DNA from 2 places in the Neisseria sp. KEM232 genome. Region 2 is predicted to be linked to the other one. Evidence: riboswitches for the same ligand, from Rfam matches in the RefSeq annotation. Region 2 holds a riboswitch; the other holds the start of a gene.

Region 1 (6,920 bases), 180 kb from region 2:
TGGTACGCGGCGGGATTGGCGGTTTCAGACGGCCTGAAAATGTCGGATACGGGTATCTGACCTACGGGATGTTTCCTTTAAGGCCGTCTGAAGCCTGTCGGCAACAGAATTCCCTCTCCCGTTTGCTGCAACACCTCAAAGAGCGTATTTCTTTCTGGCTGCTTTGGGTTTGACGGTACTTTAAGAAATTTATAAAAAATATACGGCGTTGCTGCGCCTTGCCGTATTACCCATACTGTCTGCGGCTTGCTGCCTTGTATCTTTTCTATTTTGGCTCACTATACAAAGCGGATTCGTCGGCTTGGATGTCGGCAGCGAAGCCGCTGTTGGCATAGGCTAAGGCGGCGGTAAACATATAAAGTGGGTAACGGTTTGGTCGGCTGCGTTTTTGTTTTTATTTTTGCCGTGGCCGACGGTGTTGCCGATGATTTGGACGGATTGCAGCAGAATGCTGCGTGCAGAATCGAGACGGATGCTGTCGCATGCCTCGAGGCTGCCGCCTTGGACGACGATGTCGCTGCCGGCTTTCAGGCTGCTTTGCCGGCTTTGGCGGTAGTTTTGGTTTTACTCTTTGCCGGCGGATTTAAAGCCGAAACCGGCTTCGGCAGACAACAGGACGGCATCCTGCTGTCCGTTGTTGCTTTTGAGACATCGGCTACTAAAAGTATGTTGTGGAAACAAGACTATGTACCACTATATCTCTACTTACAATAACTTAGAGCTTGTTTTACTCCTAGTCCAATTTCCAAGCAGTTGCTGTCAGCGGGCATAATTATATCTTTTTCATCAATACCTTCCCACGCATCTGATCTGATATGTTTGTTGGGGGAAATTACAATTTCCTTGCTATTCATGTTAATGCTGCACATCATCATTTTTCTAAAAAGAGCTGATTTGGTTTTATATCCCAGTGTTTCTCGTACATGATCAACCCATTGGTTATAGCGTTGAACTCTTTGTTTTGGTTCGAAAAAATTTTTATATTCTTCACTCCCATATTTAAAAGTTCGACTATTTTTTAATGCCTTAAAAACAGCTTGCCCAAGCAGATTGTTATCAATATCCGGAAGTAAAATATGAGGTGGGAATAAGGTGTCTAACATTAACAATCTAAATCCAGATTGCGTTTGCACGACGAACGCTTTTTCATTTGCATATAAACTTGCAAAATATTGATTTTCGAGCTTGTTTTCCATTATTTAATCTCCGTTACTTTAACATTAATATTATGAGTCTTCCCATATTCTATCGCTTTGTTGATTTGCTGCCATTGCTCTTTGGAGAAAGGGTGATGCATTGGATGCTACTGACTTTGCCGAGTGCTTGGACGCTGTTGTTGAAGGTAGCGAAGAGCGTAGGCGGCTTCGCTTTGGATGATGATGAGCTAGCCCAGCACGAAGGCGGCGGGGTCTGCGGCGTTTTCGGCGGCCGGTTCGACGGCACCGGCGGGGTAGTGGCCCTGTTGGTGGGTAAGAAAGCCGTTTTGTTCGCGCACGGTTTGGCGCAGGGCGGCGTAGTGCCGTTCGGCTTCCGCGCCGCTGTCGGCGGTGGCGGCGATGCGGCGCAACAGGGCATCGTCGGCACGGAGCACGGCGGGGAACAGCGGCGGCGGAAAGACGGGTTGGCGGGGGCGTTTGGGCATGGCGGGATTTCGGTTTTTTGGTTTTGAACTTCGTTGAAGCGGCGCTTTCAGAAACGTCATTCCGCGAAATGGGGCGGCCTTTTCCGGTCTTTCAGACGGCCTTCGTCCGTGGCGGCATGAACCGCGTGCGGCGCGCCCTACGGGGTTTAAGGCCGTCTGAAACGGCACGACGGTCTGTATACTCCGTTGTAGCGGCTGTTCAGACGGCCTTTCGGCGGGGGGGTGCCCGCAAGTGGCATGAAACGTGCGTCGCAGGGCGTTTTAAGGCCGTCTGAAAACCGCAGACGGGGTTTCAGACGGCCTCTTCCTGTCCGTTGAGTTGTTTGAGCAGTTTGTCGGTTTTGTCGGGGTCTTCGTTGCGCAGGATGCGCAGGATGTCTTGTTCGAGGCGGTCGATGTGGCTGTGGATGACGATGTCTTTCACGGCCAGGAGGTTGTTGGTATTCATGGAGAAGCCGCGCAGACCCATGCCGAGCAGAAGGCGGGTGTAGAGGGTGTCGCCGGCCATTTCGCCGCAGAGGGAGACGGGTTTGTTCATGCGTTGGGCGGTGCGCAGGATGTGGGCGAGCAGGCGCAAAACGGCGGGGTGGGCGGGCTGGTAGAGGTGGCTGACGGCGTCGTCGCCGCGGTCGACGGAGAGGGTGTATTGGATGAGGTCGTTGGTGCCGATGGAGATGAAGTCGGTGTGTTTGAGCAGGCTGGATACGGTGAGGGCGGCGGAGGGGATTTCGATCATGCAGCCGGTCTGCACGCTGCCGAAGGTTTCGCCGCGTTCGGCCAGTTGGCGGCGGGCGGTTTCGAGGTGGACGTGGCATTGTTTGAGTTCGGCCAGCGAGCCTATCATCGGCCACATGATTTTGACGGGGCCGAGGGCGGCGGCGCGCAGGATGGCGCGCATCTGGGTGCGGAACATGACGGGTTCGGCCAGACACAGGCGGATGCCGGTGAGGCCGAGGGCGGGGTTGAGGCTGCCGTTGGGCGTGCCGTTTTGGCCGAACCAGCGCGGGTTTTTGTCGACGCCCAGATCGACGGTGCGGATGGTGAGGGGTTTGCCTTTGAGTTTTTTGACGATGGCGGAATACACGGCAAACTGTTCTTCTTCGTCGGGCAGGGTGTCGCGGTTGAGGTAGAGGTATTCGCTGCGGAAGAGGCCGACGCCGTCGCCGCCGAGGGCGTGCATGGCTTTGACGTCTTCGGTGCTTTCGATGTTGGCCAGAAGTTCGATTTGGGTGCCGTCGGCGGTGGTGGCGGCGGTTTTTTTGAGTTTGCTCAGTTCGCGCTGTTTGTTTTTGTAGGCGCGCAGGCGGCGGCGGTATTCGGCGGTGACGATGTCGTCGGGGTTGATGATGACGATGCCGTTGATGCCGTCGACAATGACCCATTCGTGTTCGCTGATGAGGCTGCGTGCCTGGCGCAGGCCGATAACGGAGGGGATGTCGAGGCTGCGGCCGAGGATGGCGGTGTGGCTGGTGGGGCCGCCGGCGTCGGTGACGAAGGCGGTAACGCGCTGTTCTTTGAATTGGACGGTGTCGGCAGGCGAGAGGTCGTGGGCGATGATGATGGTGTCGTCGAGGAGGTTGGCGTCGAGGTTGAGCTCGTTGCCTGTGCCGATGAGGTTGTTGTGGATGCGCTCGGCCACTTGCAGCATGTCCTGTTTGCGCTCGCGCAGGTATTCGTCGCCGATGGCGTCAAACTGGGCGGACAGGCGGTCGGTTTGGATTTTCAGCGCCCATTCGGCGTTGATTTTCTGCTCTTCGATGATGTCGGCCGGTTCGCGCGACAGGGTGACGTCGGTGAGCAGCATCAGGTGCAGCGAGATGAAGGCGCCCAGTTCGGTGGGGGCATTTTCGGGGATGGCGCTGCGGATTTGTTCTAGCTGGCGGCGGGTGGTTTTCACGGCGGCCTCGTAGCGGGCCACTTCGGCGCACACTTCGTTTTCCGCCAAATCGTATTGCGGCACTTCTTCGTGTCCGCGCACCACCAGATGGGCGCGGCCGATGGCGATGCCTTTGCCCGCCGCCACGCCGTGCAGCACGATGCCCATGTTTATTCTCCTTCGCCGAAGTAGTCGTTAATCAGCGCGGTGAGCGCCTGCATGGCGGCCGCTTCGTCGGCGCCGTCGGTTTCCAGCGTTACCGTACTGCCTTTGGCGGCGGCGAGCATCATCAGTCCCATAATGCTTTTGCCGTTGACGCGCTGCCCGTTGCGCGTTACCCAGACTTCGCAGGCAAACGGCGAGGCCGTCTGAACGAATTTGCTCGACGCACGGGCGTGCAGGCCGAGTTTGTTGATGATTTCGATGTCTTGTTTCAGCACGGGTTTTCTCCTTCGGGCGGACGGGTGACGGCGATGATGCCGCCGACAGCGGCTTCCCGCACGGCTTCGGTAAAGGCCGCCAGATCTTCGGCGGCGGCGGAATACTGCGCGGCCTTCACCAGCATGGGGGCGTTGAGGCCGGTGAGGATGGCCACTTTTTCGGGCACGACGAGGCGGCGGGCGGCGTTGCACGGTGTGGCGCCGAAGATGTCGGCCAGCACCAAAACGCCGTGCGCCGCCTGCGCCGAGGATTCTGCAACGGCCTGCTGCGTGCGGCGGATCACCGCATCGTGGTCTTCGTCGGGCTCGACGCCGAGGATGCGGATGTGTTCGGGCACGGCGGAAAAAAAGTGGCGCGCCAGTTGCGCGTAGGCGCGGCCGAGGCTTTCGTGGGTGACGATAACTATGCCTATCATGGTGTGTTCTGTTCTGCCGTCCTGTTTCGCTTCGCAGGAGCTTGGCTTTCAGACGGCCTTGTTGTGTAAAAAACAGCATTATATGTGAAAGCGGTATCCCGCGGGCGGGAAGAGGCCGTCTGAAACCAGTCGGACGGCTTTCAGACGGCCTGGTGTCCTTTTGCCAAATTGCGTTGCCTTGTGTAAACTCGCGCCCGTCTTGTCGGAGTGCCCCCGCCGAATGTATCGGGTGCTGAGACCGCCTCTGCGGAATCCGTCGAACCTGTCGGGGTTATGCCTGCGTAGGGATTCAAGCCGTCAACCGCCGTTTCCGGCACTCTTGCGCAGTCCTCCCCTGCCCTTCCCCCTTTTTCCGAAAAACACCATGAAAACCGACACCGCCATACTCGGCGGCGGCCTCTGCGGCCGGCTTGCCGCCATGATGCTTGCCGAACGCGGACACCGCGTTACCCTGATCGACAAAGGCAGCCGTGCAGGCGAAGAAGCCGCCGCCCACATCGCCGCCGCCATGCTCGCGCCCGCCGCCGAAGCGGCCGATGCCACGCCCGAAACCGTTTTGCTCGGCAAAAAAAGCATACCGCTTTGGCGCGACATCGCAGGCCGTCTGAACGACGCAGGCCAACCCGTGTTCATGCAGCAAAACGGCAGCCTGATTGTGTGGCACGCACAGGAGCGGCCGCTGGCCGTGCAGTTTGAACGGCAACTGGCGCGCGCCCGTGCCGAGAGCGTACGCTGGAATGCGCAGGACATCGCCGAACACGAGCCGCAGCTTGCGGGACGCTTTTCAGACGGCCTCTTCCTGCCCGCCGAAGGCCAGCTCGACAACCGCCAAATCCTCGCCGCGCTGGCCGGGCGTTTGGACGGATTAAACGTCGAAACCCTGTGGCACACCGAATCCTCGCCCGACGCCCTGCGCCAAAGCGGCAAATACGGCCTGATTGTCGACTGCCGCGGCATCGGCGCGAAACACACTTGGAACAGGCCGTCTGAAAGCCCGTCAAGCCGCCTGCGCGGCATACGCGGCGAAGTCCTGCGCGTGTATGCGCCCGAAGTTTCGCTGCGCCGCCCCGTGCGCCTGCTGCATCCGCGTTATCCGATTTATATCGCGCCCAAGCCCGACAGCCTGTTTGTCGTCGGCGCCACCCAAATCGAAAGCGAAAGCACCGCGCCCGCGAGCGTGCGCTCGGGTTTGGAACTGCTCTCTGCCCTGTACGCCGTGCACCCCGCATTCGGCGAAGCGCAAATCCTGCAAATCCAAAGCGGCCTGCGCCCCGCGCTCGACCACCACAACCCCGAAATCCGCTACAACGCGCAAACCCGCACCATCGAAACCAACGGCCTCTACCGCCACGGCTTTATGATCGCCCCCGCCGTTGCCGCCGCCGCCGTGCGGCTGGCCGAAGCACTCATCGGCGGCGGCCGCGTGCCTGAGAGCGATGTCGAAAGCGGGCTGGCGTATATCGATACGGCAGAGGCCGTCTGAAAGCGGTGAGGCCGTCTGAAAAAAAGAGGTTCAGACGGCCTTTTGAAGGTTTCGGACAGGGCGTGCGCACCGCAGCGTGCACCGTAAAAGCATTTGGATTTAGTGAAACAAAAGGGAAACATGATGGACAATTTAATTTGGCTGCTGGTTTTGGCAATGGCCGTATCTCTGCTGGGTGCGTTTTTACGCAACCCCTCGGTTAAAGGCAGAATGGGAGAGACAGCCGTGCGTTCGCGCCTGAATGACGAACTGGACGACGGTGTGTACACGGAATTTCATGATTTGATTATTCCTTCCCGCAACGGCACGACCCAAATCGACCATATTTATATTTCAAAATACGGCATCTTTGTTGTCGAAACCAAAAACTATACAGGCTGGATTTTTGGCGGTGAAAAACAAGCGCGTTGGACGCAGGTTGTTTACAAAGAAAAGCATTATTTCCAAAATCCGCTGCGGCAAAATTATGCCCATATCAAAGCATTGGCCGCATTGTTGAATCTGCCCGAAAGCAAATTCCATTCGTTGGCGGCGTTTCTCGGCGACTGCGAGTTCAAAACCGAAATGCCGCCCAATGTCTGCCGATTGCGGAGTGCGGCAAAATACATCAAAAGTTTTCAGACGGCTTTGCTGGACGAAGGCCAAATCCACGCTGTTATCGCCTTATTGTCGTCCGACGAATATCGGGCAGATAAGGAAAAACTGCGCGAGCATACCGCCCGTCTGCGCGAGCGACACCGGCATTGAAACGGCACAGGCCGTCTGAAACATCCGAGTATCTTTAACAGGAACACGCCATGACTTTCCCGCCGCTCAAATCCCCGCTCAAGTTCTACGCCGTCGTGCCCGATGCCGACCGGGTTGTCCGCATGGTGAAGGCAGGGGCGGATACGGTGCAGCTTCGCTGCAAAACCCTGTCGGGCGAGGCGCTGCGCCGCGAAATCACGCGCTGTGTTGCCGCCTGCGAAGGCAGCAGAACGCAGCTTTTTATCAACGACCATTGGCGCGAAGCGATAGCGGCGGGCGCATACGGCGTGCATTTGGGGCAGGAGGATATGGACGG
Region 2 (6,920 bases):
GCCTTATTCCGAGGCCGTCTGAAAACGGAAAAACGGCTTTCAGACGGCCTCAAACCGTTTACCACAAGGCCAGGGCGGTCAGGCAGATTTCGCGCTGGCCGTTTTGCGGGGCGACGGTGCGCTGCGGCAGTTCGAGAATGTAGGGCGCGCCGCTGCGCTCGGCGTCAAGGACGCGGCGGCACAGGAAGCCGGCGAGCCGGTCTTTCGGCGTGCCGGCCGGGTAGTCGCGGTAGGAGATGATGTGGTTGTCGGCTGCGGGTGCTTCTTCTTCAAAGCGTTTCGCCAGCATTTCGCCGGTTTTGGCGTAGGCTTTCCAGGCGATGTTCTGCACGGGCATGCCGTCTTGGTGTGGCTGCAAATAGGCGGGTTCGTCGCCGCCCTGCGCGGGGCGGCGCTCCGTGCTTTCGCCGCTGTCGCGCGGGGCGGCGGCGGGCGGCGCGTGGTCGATGGGGGCGGGGTAGACGACGGCGTCGCTCGGCCAGTGCCACACGCATTGCGATACGGTGAGGCCGAAGGGGGCGACGGAGGCGGTGCGCAGCGGCGGCACGCGCAGGCGGCCGCGCAGCAGGGCGGGAATGCGCCACTCGTATGCGCCGCCGCTTTTGCCGATGCGCCAGGGCTGCCAGATGTTTTCAGACGGACTCTGTGCCAGATAGTCGTCTTCGCTGCACAGCCAGAGGAAGCGGCTGCGGCCGCCGTGGTCTGCGGTGAGCCGCAATACGGCGTTTTGTCCCGCAAACACTTCCTGCGGCATGGCGACGTCGATTTGCAGGGCGAGGAGCTGGCGCAGGTTGAGCAGCACGCCGACCATCAGAAAACCAAACAGCCAGAAGGCGGCGACGTAGGCAAGGTTGACCTGATAGTTGACGCCGACCAGCCACAGCAGGCCGACGACGGCGAGCAGGCCGACGCCCGGCCGCGTCGGGCGGCAGCGGATGGCGGCGAGGGTGGGCGAGCGGCTGACGGAGGCCGCTTGAACGGGTTTACTGAACGGCCACATGGCTGAGGATGCCTGCGAGAAGTTGCGCCGAGCTTGCGCCCTGCTGCACGGGCTGCAAACGGTGGTTGGCAACGGAAACCCACACGGCCTTGATGTCGTCGGGCAGCACATGGCCGCGTCCGTGCATAAACGCCCAAGCCTTGGCGGCGTTTACCACCGCCAGCCCGGCGCGCGGGCTCAGGCCGGTGACAAACTGCCCCGGGCGGCGCGTCGCTTCGACGAGGCGGTAAACATAGTCGGCGGCGGCCTGGGCAAAACGCACATGCGCTGCATGCTGCTGCCAGCCGCGCAGGGTTTCGGCGTTGCAGACGGCCTGAATCTGCGGCAGGGCGTTGCGGCGGTCGCCTTGGAGGTAGAGCGTTTTTTCCGCTTCGGGCGCGGGATAACCCATGCTCAGGCGCATCATAAAGCGGTCGAGCTGCGATTCGGGCAGGGGGAAGGTGCCGAGCTGCTCGGTCGGGTTTTGCGTGGCGACGACGATAAAGGGCTGCGGCAGGCGGTAGGTTTTGCCGTCGGCCGACACCTGCCGCTCTTCCATGGCTTCGAGAAGGGCGGATTGCAGCTTGGGCGAGGCGCGGTTGATTTCGTCGGCCAGCAGGAAGGAATGGAACACGGGGCCGGGGTGGAACTCGAATTTGCCGTCGTTCGGGAGGTAGACGCTTACGCCCAAGAGGTCGGAGGGCATCATGTCGTTGGTGAACTGGACGCGGCGGTAACCCAGGCCCAGTACCGCCGCCAAACCGTGCGCCAGCGTGGTTTTGCCGACGCCGGGCACGTCTTCGAGCAGGACGTGGCCGTCGGCGAGGATGCAGGCCATCAGTTGTTTCAAAACGGCTTCTTTGCCTAAAATGAGCCGGTTGAGCTGCGCAAGCGCGGCCTGTATGTTGTCTGTCATATCCGTAATGCGTTCAATCGGTTGAAAAGGCGAGGATTGTAGCATGAAGGCCGTCTGAAACCCGTTTCAGACGGCCTTGTTTTTCAGACGGCCTTTCGGATGCGCGTTCTGCGGAATGGTTGAGGCCGTCTGAAAGGATGGTTTCAGACGGCCTCAAAGGTTCGGCTGTGTTTCACTTCGTTGAAGCTGAGCTTTCAGACGGCCTTTGGCATGAATTCTGCGGCAGAGAGGCCGTCTGAAAACGGGCGGCTAGCGGTAAATCTGCGCGCCGTTTTTGACGAACTCGACGGCCTTTTGCGTCAGGCCTTTTTGTCGGTCTGCGTAGTCGCGCACTTCCTGCGTGATTTTCATCGAGCAGAATTTGGGGCCGCACATCGAGCAGAAATGGGCGGTTTTCGCGCCTTCGGCGGGCAGAGTGGCATCGTGGAAGCTCTCGGCGCGTTCGGGATCGAGGCTGAGGCGGAACTGGTCGCGCCAGCGGAATTCGAAACGGGCTTTGGACAGGGCGTTGTCGCGCAGCTGTGCGCCCGGCCAGCCTTTGGCGAGATCGGCGGCGTGGGCGGCGAGTTTGTAGGTGATGATGCCGGTGCGCACGTCTTCTTTGTCGGGCAGGCCGAGGTGTTCTTTGGGGGTGACGTAGCAGAGCATGGCCGTGCCGTACCAGGCGATGTTGGCCGCGCCGATGCCGGAAGTGATGTGGTCGTAGCCGGGTGCGGTGTCGGTGACGAGCGGGCCGAGGGTGTAAAACGGGGCTTCGAAGCAGTGGCGCAGTTCTTCGTCCATATTGGCGCGGACGCGTTGCAGGGGGACATGGCCGGGGCCTTCTATCATGACCTGTACGTCGTGCCGCCATGCTTGGGCGGTGAGTTCGCCCAGGGTGTGCAGCTCGGCGAACTGGGCTTCGTCGTTGGCGTCGGCGATGCAGCCGGGGCGCAGGCCGTCGCCGAGGCTGAACGACACGTCGTAGGCTTTCATGATTTCGCAGATTTCGTCGAAATGCGTGTAGAGGAAGTTTTCCCGATGGTGTGCCAGACACCATTTGGCCATGATCGAGCCGCCGCGCGAGACGATGCCGGTGAGCCTGTCGGCGGTGAGCGGAACGTAGCGCAGCAGCACGCCTGCGTGGATGGTGAAGTAGTCCACACCCTGTTCGGCCTGTTCGACCAGGGTGTCGCGGAACAGCTCCCAGGTCAGGTCTTCGGCGATGCCGCCCGTTTTTTCCAGCGTCTGGTAAACGGGGACGGTGCCGACGGGCACGGGGGCGTTGCGGATAATCCATTCGCGGGTTTCGTGGATGTGCGCTCCGGTGGACAAATCCATAATGGTGTCGGCGCCCCAGCGCAGCGCCCAAACCATTTTTTCCACTTCTTCGGTAAGGCTCGACGTGACGGCGGAGTTGCCGAGGTTGCCGTTGATTTTGACTCGGAAGTTGCGGCCGATAACCATCGGTTCGAGTTCGGGGTGGTTGATGTTGGCGGGGAGGATGGCGCGGCCGGCGGCGATTTCGCGGCGCACGAATTCGGGCGTGATTTGGTCGGGATGAGCGGGAATGTTGGCGCCGAAGCTGTGGCCGGGGTGCTGTTTGAGCAGCTTTGCGTATTCCGGCCGTCTGAACAGTTCGTCCAGCCTCATGCGCTCGCGCAGGGCGGCAAATTCCATTTCGGGCGTGACGATGCCGCGGCGCGCGTAATGCAGCTGGGTGACGTTGCCGCCGGATCGGGCGCGGCGCGGACGGGTGATTTGGCTGAAACGCAGATGGGCTGTTTTCGGGTCACAGGCGCGTTCGCTGCCGTAGCGGCTGGAAAGCCGCGGCAGGATTTCGCTGTCGCCGCGTTCGTCTATCCAGGCGGTGCGTATCTGCGGCAGGCCTTTTTTGAGGTCGATGGCAGCGGCAGGATCGCCGTATGCGCCGCAGGTGTCGTATACGGGAATCGGCGGATTGTGCTCCGTGCCCTGCGCGGTGACGGTGTCGTCTTGATCGATTTCGCGCAGCGGCACGCGGATGTCGGCCCTGCTGCCCGTTATATAGACGCGGCGGGAGTTGGGATAGGGGAAACGGATGCCGATGTCGCGGCTCAAATCGGCCAAATCTTGTGCTTCACGGCCGGTGTTTTTGTTTTTGGCGGTCATAAAAATGCTCCTGTTTTCTCGCTTGAAGGGGAAACAGGAGCGTTTGTTTTTCAGACGGCCTCAGTCTTACCTATATATAAGGTAATACGGATGGAGGCCGTCTGAAAAGGCAAAACCGCGAAACTCCCCACGCAGGCATTATCCTGATCGGGTGTGAAGGGTGATTCTCAGCCGCCCGCACGCGGGCGGCACCCCTGTTTCATCGAAGGCGGAGATTAGAGCACGGGCGGCTTGTTTTGTAAAGATATGCAATCTGCCGCCGAAAAAGCCCTCGGGTCGCTTTCGGGCGCTTGACAACGTTCGGGGCGGTCTGTATAGTGCGCCAATTCTGACGCGGGGTGGAGCAGCATGGTAGCTCGTCGGGCTCATAACCCGAAGGTCGTAGGTTCGAATCCTGCCCCCGCAACCAGACACCCAAACCGCCTCGCAGCGGTTATTTTTTTATCCGCGTGAAAAGCGGCCGGCCAAAAGCCGCGTGCCGCCGTCTTGCGAAAAATTCCATCAGGCCGTCTGAAAACCGCCAACGCCGTTTTCAGACGGCCTCTGTCAAACAACGGCCGTCTGAAAATACCTTACCGATTATGCTGATTTCCAATCCCGTCTTTTTACAGGAAGCGCCGCCGCGCAAGGTTGTGGCGGCGGTGCTGCTGGCGCTTTTGTGGTCGTCGCTGCCGCTGCTGGCCGAACTGCCCGCGGGAGTGACGGCGGTGTTTGGCGGTTTGCTGCTGCTGCGTTTTGCCCTGTTGCGCATGGGCGTTGCCAAGCTGCCTTTGGCGGCCGTGGTGCTGCTGGCGGCGGGGGCGGGTTTGCTGGTGTGGCAGCAGCTGGGTACGGTAATCGGCCGCGACGGCGGCATTTCCTTTCTGCTTTTGATGGTGATGCTGAAATCCTTCGAAGGCAATGCGATGCGCGACTGGCAGGTGTTGCTGCTGGCCATGCTGTTTTTAATCGGTTCGGCGGTGCTGTTTGGGCAGACGCTGCTGACGGGCTTGTGGCTGCTGGCGGCGTTGCTGGCGGTGGGGCTGTGTTTTGCCGTGCTGTGCGGGCTGGATGCGCGCAGTGCGTTGAAACAGGGTTTGCTGGCATTTGGTTTGACGCTGCCGCTGGCGGCGGTACTGTTTGTCGTGATGCCGCGGCGCAGCGAACCTTTGTGGAGCATCCCCCAGCCGCAGCAGGAGCAGGCGAAGACGGGTTTGTCGGACACGATGCAGCCGGGCAGTATCGGCAATCTGGTGCAGAGCGACGAGCTGGTGGCGAATGTGACGTTTTCAGACGGCCTCAAGCCCGGTGCTGGGCAGCTGTACTGGCGTGCCATTGTGATGGCGGATTTCGACGGGCAGACATGGCGCGCCATGCCGGATTTCGAGGAAATGAGTGCGCCCGGGGTTTCAGACGGCCTCAAGTTGTCGTATCAGATGATTTTGCGTGATCAGAAAGGCGTTGTGCCTGCGTTGGATTATCCCGTCGTGCGCGAAGGCTCGGGCATGAGCGTGCGTTTGGGCGATGTGGTGCGCGTGCGCAGCAGGGAAGGGTTGCGCCGCGTCGTATTGCAGTCGCGCGCCGGCGGTATGCTGCCGCAGAAACTGAAGGAATTTGAAAAGAAACTGTATATGCGTCTGCCGCAGTCGGGCAATTTCCGCACGCGCCGCCTGGCGCAGACGCTGGCGCAGCAAAGCCGTTCGGTCGGAGAGTTTTCGCAGAAGGTGTTGGACTATTACCGTAATGGACGGTTTGCGTATACCTTGCAGCCGCCGCTGTATCGGGGAGCCGACAGCATCGACAGTTTTATGTTCGAGGGCAGGCAGGGTTTTTGCGAACATTACGCGCAAAGCTATGTGGTGATGATGCGTGCCGCAGGTGTGCCCGCGCGGGTGGTGACCGGCTATCTCGGAGCGGATTATCAGGAAAGCGGCAATTTCTGGCAGATACGCAGCAAAAACGCCCATGCATGGGCGGAAATCTGGCTGGAGGGCGAACAGGCTTGGTTACGCGTCGACCCTACGGCAGCTGTGTCCGAGCAACGTATCACGGCTGGTTTGAGCGAAGCGCTGCCTGAAAGCGATCGGGCGATGGTTGCCGGAAACCATAACGGAAAAATGTGGGGCGGCTGGCTGGAAAGCGGCCAGTTTTACTGGCAGCAGTGGGTAGTGAATTATGACGAAAGCAGCCAAAACAATCTGTTCGCCGGGCTGGGGCTGGGACGTTTCCGATTCGGCACGGCTTTGCTGGCGGGCATTGTCGGCATTTTCGCGGCCTTGCTGCCCGTGGTTTGGTGGTGGAGAAGAGGCCGTCTGAAAGAGCGTGAACCGCTGGCCGAAGGCTTTGCGCTGCTGAAAAGCATCTTTATCGGCGATGAAGATGAAACAGCCGCAGCCGTTACCGCCTCCGAGCTGATCGAAATGCTGCGGCAAAACGGAGTGGAAGACCGGGAATTGCAAGACTTGCTGCGGCAATATGAGGACTGGCAGTTTGCCGCCGAAATCATGCCGGATAAAAGGACTCAGCGGGCGTGGTTTGGCCGGGCGGTTCGAATTGCACGGCGTTACAAACAATAGTGGTACGAGGTTTCGGTGGATGATGAGAAAACAAAATTTCTTTTCTGTTCATTGATATGACGAATTTTCCTCTGTGTTTCCGTTTCTGGAGCTTGACTGAAGTTTGCCGGGTTCTGTATAGTTCACATCGTTTTGGAGTTATGCAAAACACCGTCTGATACACAACATGGTGTAGCAAAACATACGTTTTACTTGCATCTGAAAGAAACTGAATTTCGCTTCAATCACAGGCATGATGATTTGTACAAAGTACTGCTGAAAATGTTGCGGAATGATCCTTTAAAATGATTTTTGCTTCCTAAGCCCCGTTTATTTTTCTTCTTCGTCGTCGACGAGTTTC

Evidence for each region. A riboswitch is a leader RNA that binds a small molecule or an ion and turns the genes downstream of it on or off. The one in region 2 is predicted to bind thiamine pyrophosphate.
Region 1: it holds a riboswitch for thiamine pyrophosphate, as region 2 does, so the genes downstream of both, CGZ77_RS11800 (FAD-dependent oxidoreductase) here and thiC (phosphomethylpyrimidine synthase ThiC) in region 2, are expected to answer to the same signal.

The regions. Positions count from the first base shown of each region.
Region 1 covers NZ_CP022527.1:2,362,695-2,369,614, reverse strand. The annotation lists gene CGZ77_RS12205 (hypothetical protein) at 361-714, shown strand; gene CGZ77_RS11825 (contact-dependent growth inhibition system immunity protein) at 702-1,196, opposite strand; gene CGZ77_RS12815 (hypothetical protein) at 1,196-1,297, opposite strand; gene CGZ77_RS11820 (hypothetical protein) at 1,385-1,642, opposite strand; gene ptsP (phosphoenolpyruvate--protein phosphotransferase) at 1,935-3,686, opposite strand; gene CGZ77_RS11810 (HPr family phosphocarrier protein) at 3,689-3,958, opposite strand; gene CGZ77_RS11805 (PTS sugar transporter subunit IIA) at 3,952-4,374, opposite strand; TPP riboswitch at 4,568-4,680, shown strand; gene CGZ77_RS11800 (FAD-dependent oxidoreductase) at 4,739-5,857, shown strand; gene CGZ77_RS11795 (nuclease-related domain-containing protein) at 5,978-6,604, shown strand; gene thiE (thiamine phosphate synthase) at 6,655-6,920, shown strand, end outside.
Region 2 covers NZ_CP022527.1:167,071-173,990, reverse strand. The annotation lists gene CGZ77_RS00760 (DUF58 domain-containing protein) at 59-1,000, opposite strand; gene CGZ77_RS00755 (MoxR family ATPase) at 984-1,895, opposite strand; gene CGZ77_RS11865 (hypothetical protein) at 1,909-2,052, opposite strand; gene thiC (phosphomethylpyrimidine synthase ThiC) at 2,145-4,025, opposite strand; TPP riboswitch at 4,133-4,231, opposite strand; tRNA gene CGZ77_RS00745 (tRNA-Met) at 4,358-4,434, shown strand; gene CGZ77_RS00740 (DUF3488 and transglutaminase-like domain-containing protein) at 4,475-6,580, shown strand; partial or broken gene CGZ77_RS00735 (IS1595 family transposase) at 6,708-6,868, shown strand; gene CGZ77_RS00730 (Ivy family c-type lysozyme inhibitor) at 6,890-6,920, opposite strand, start outside.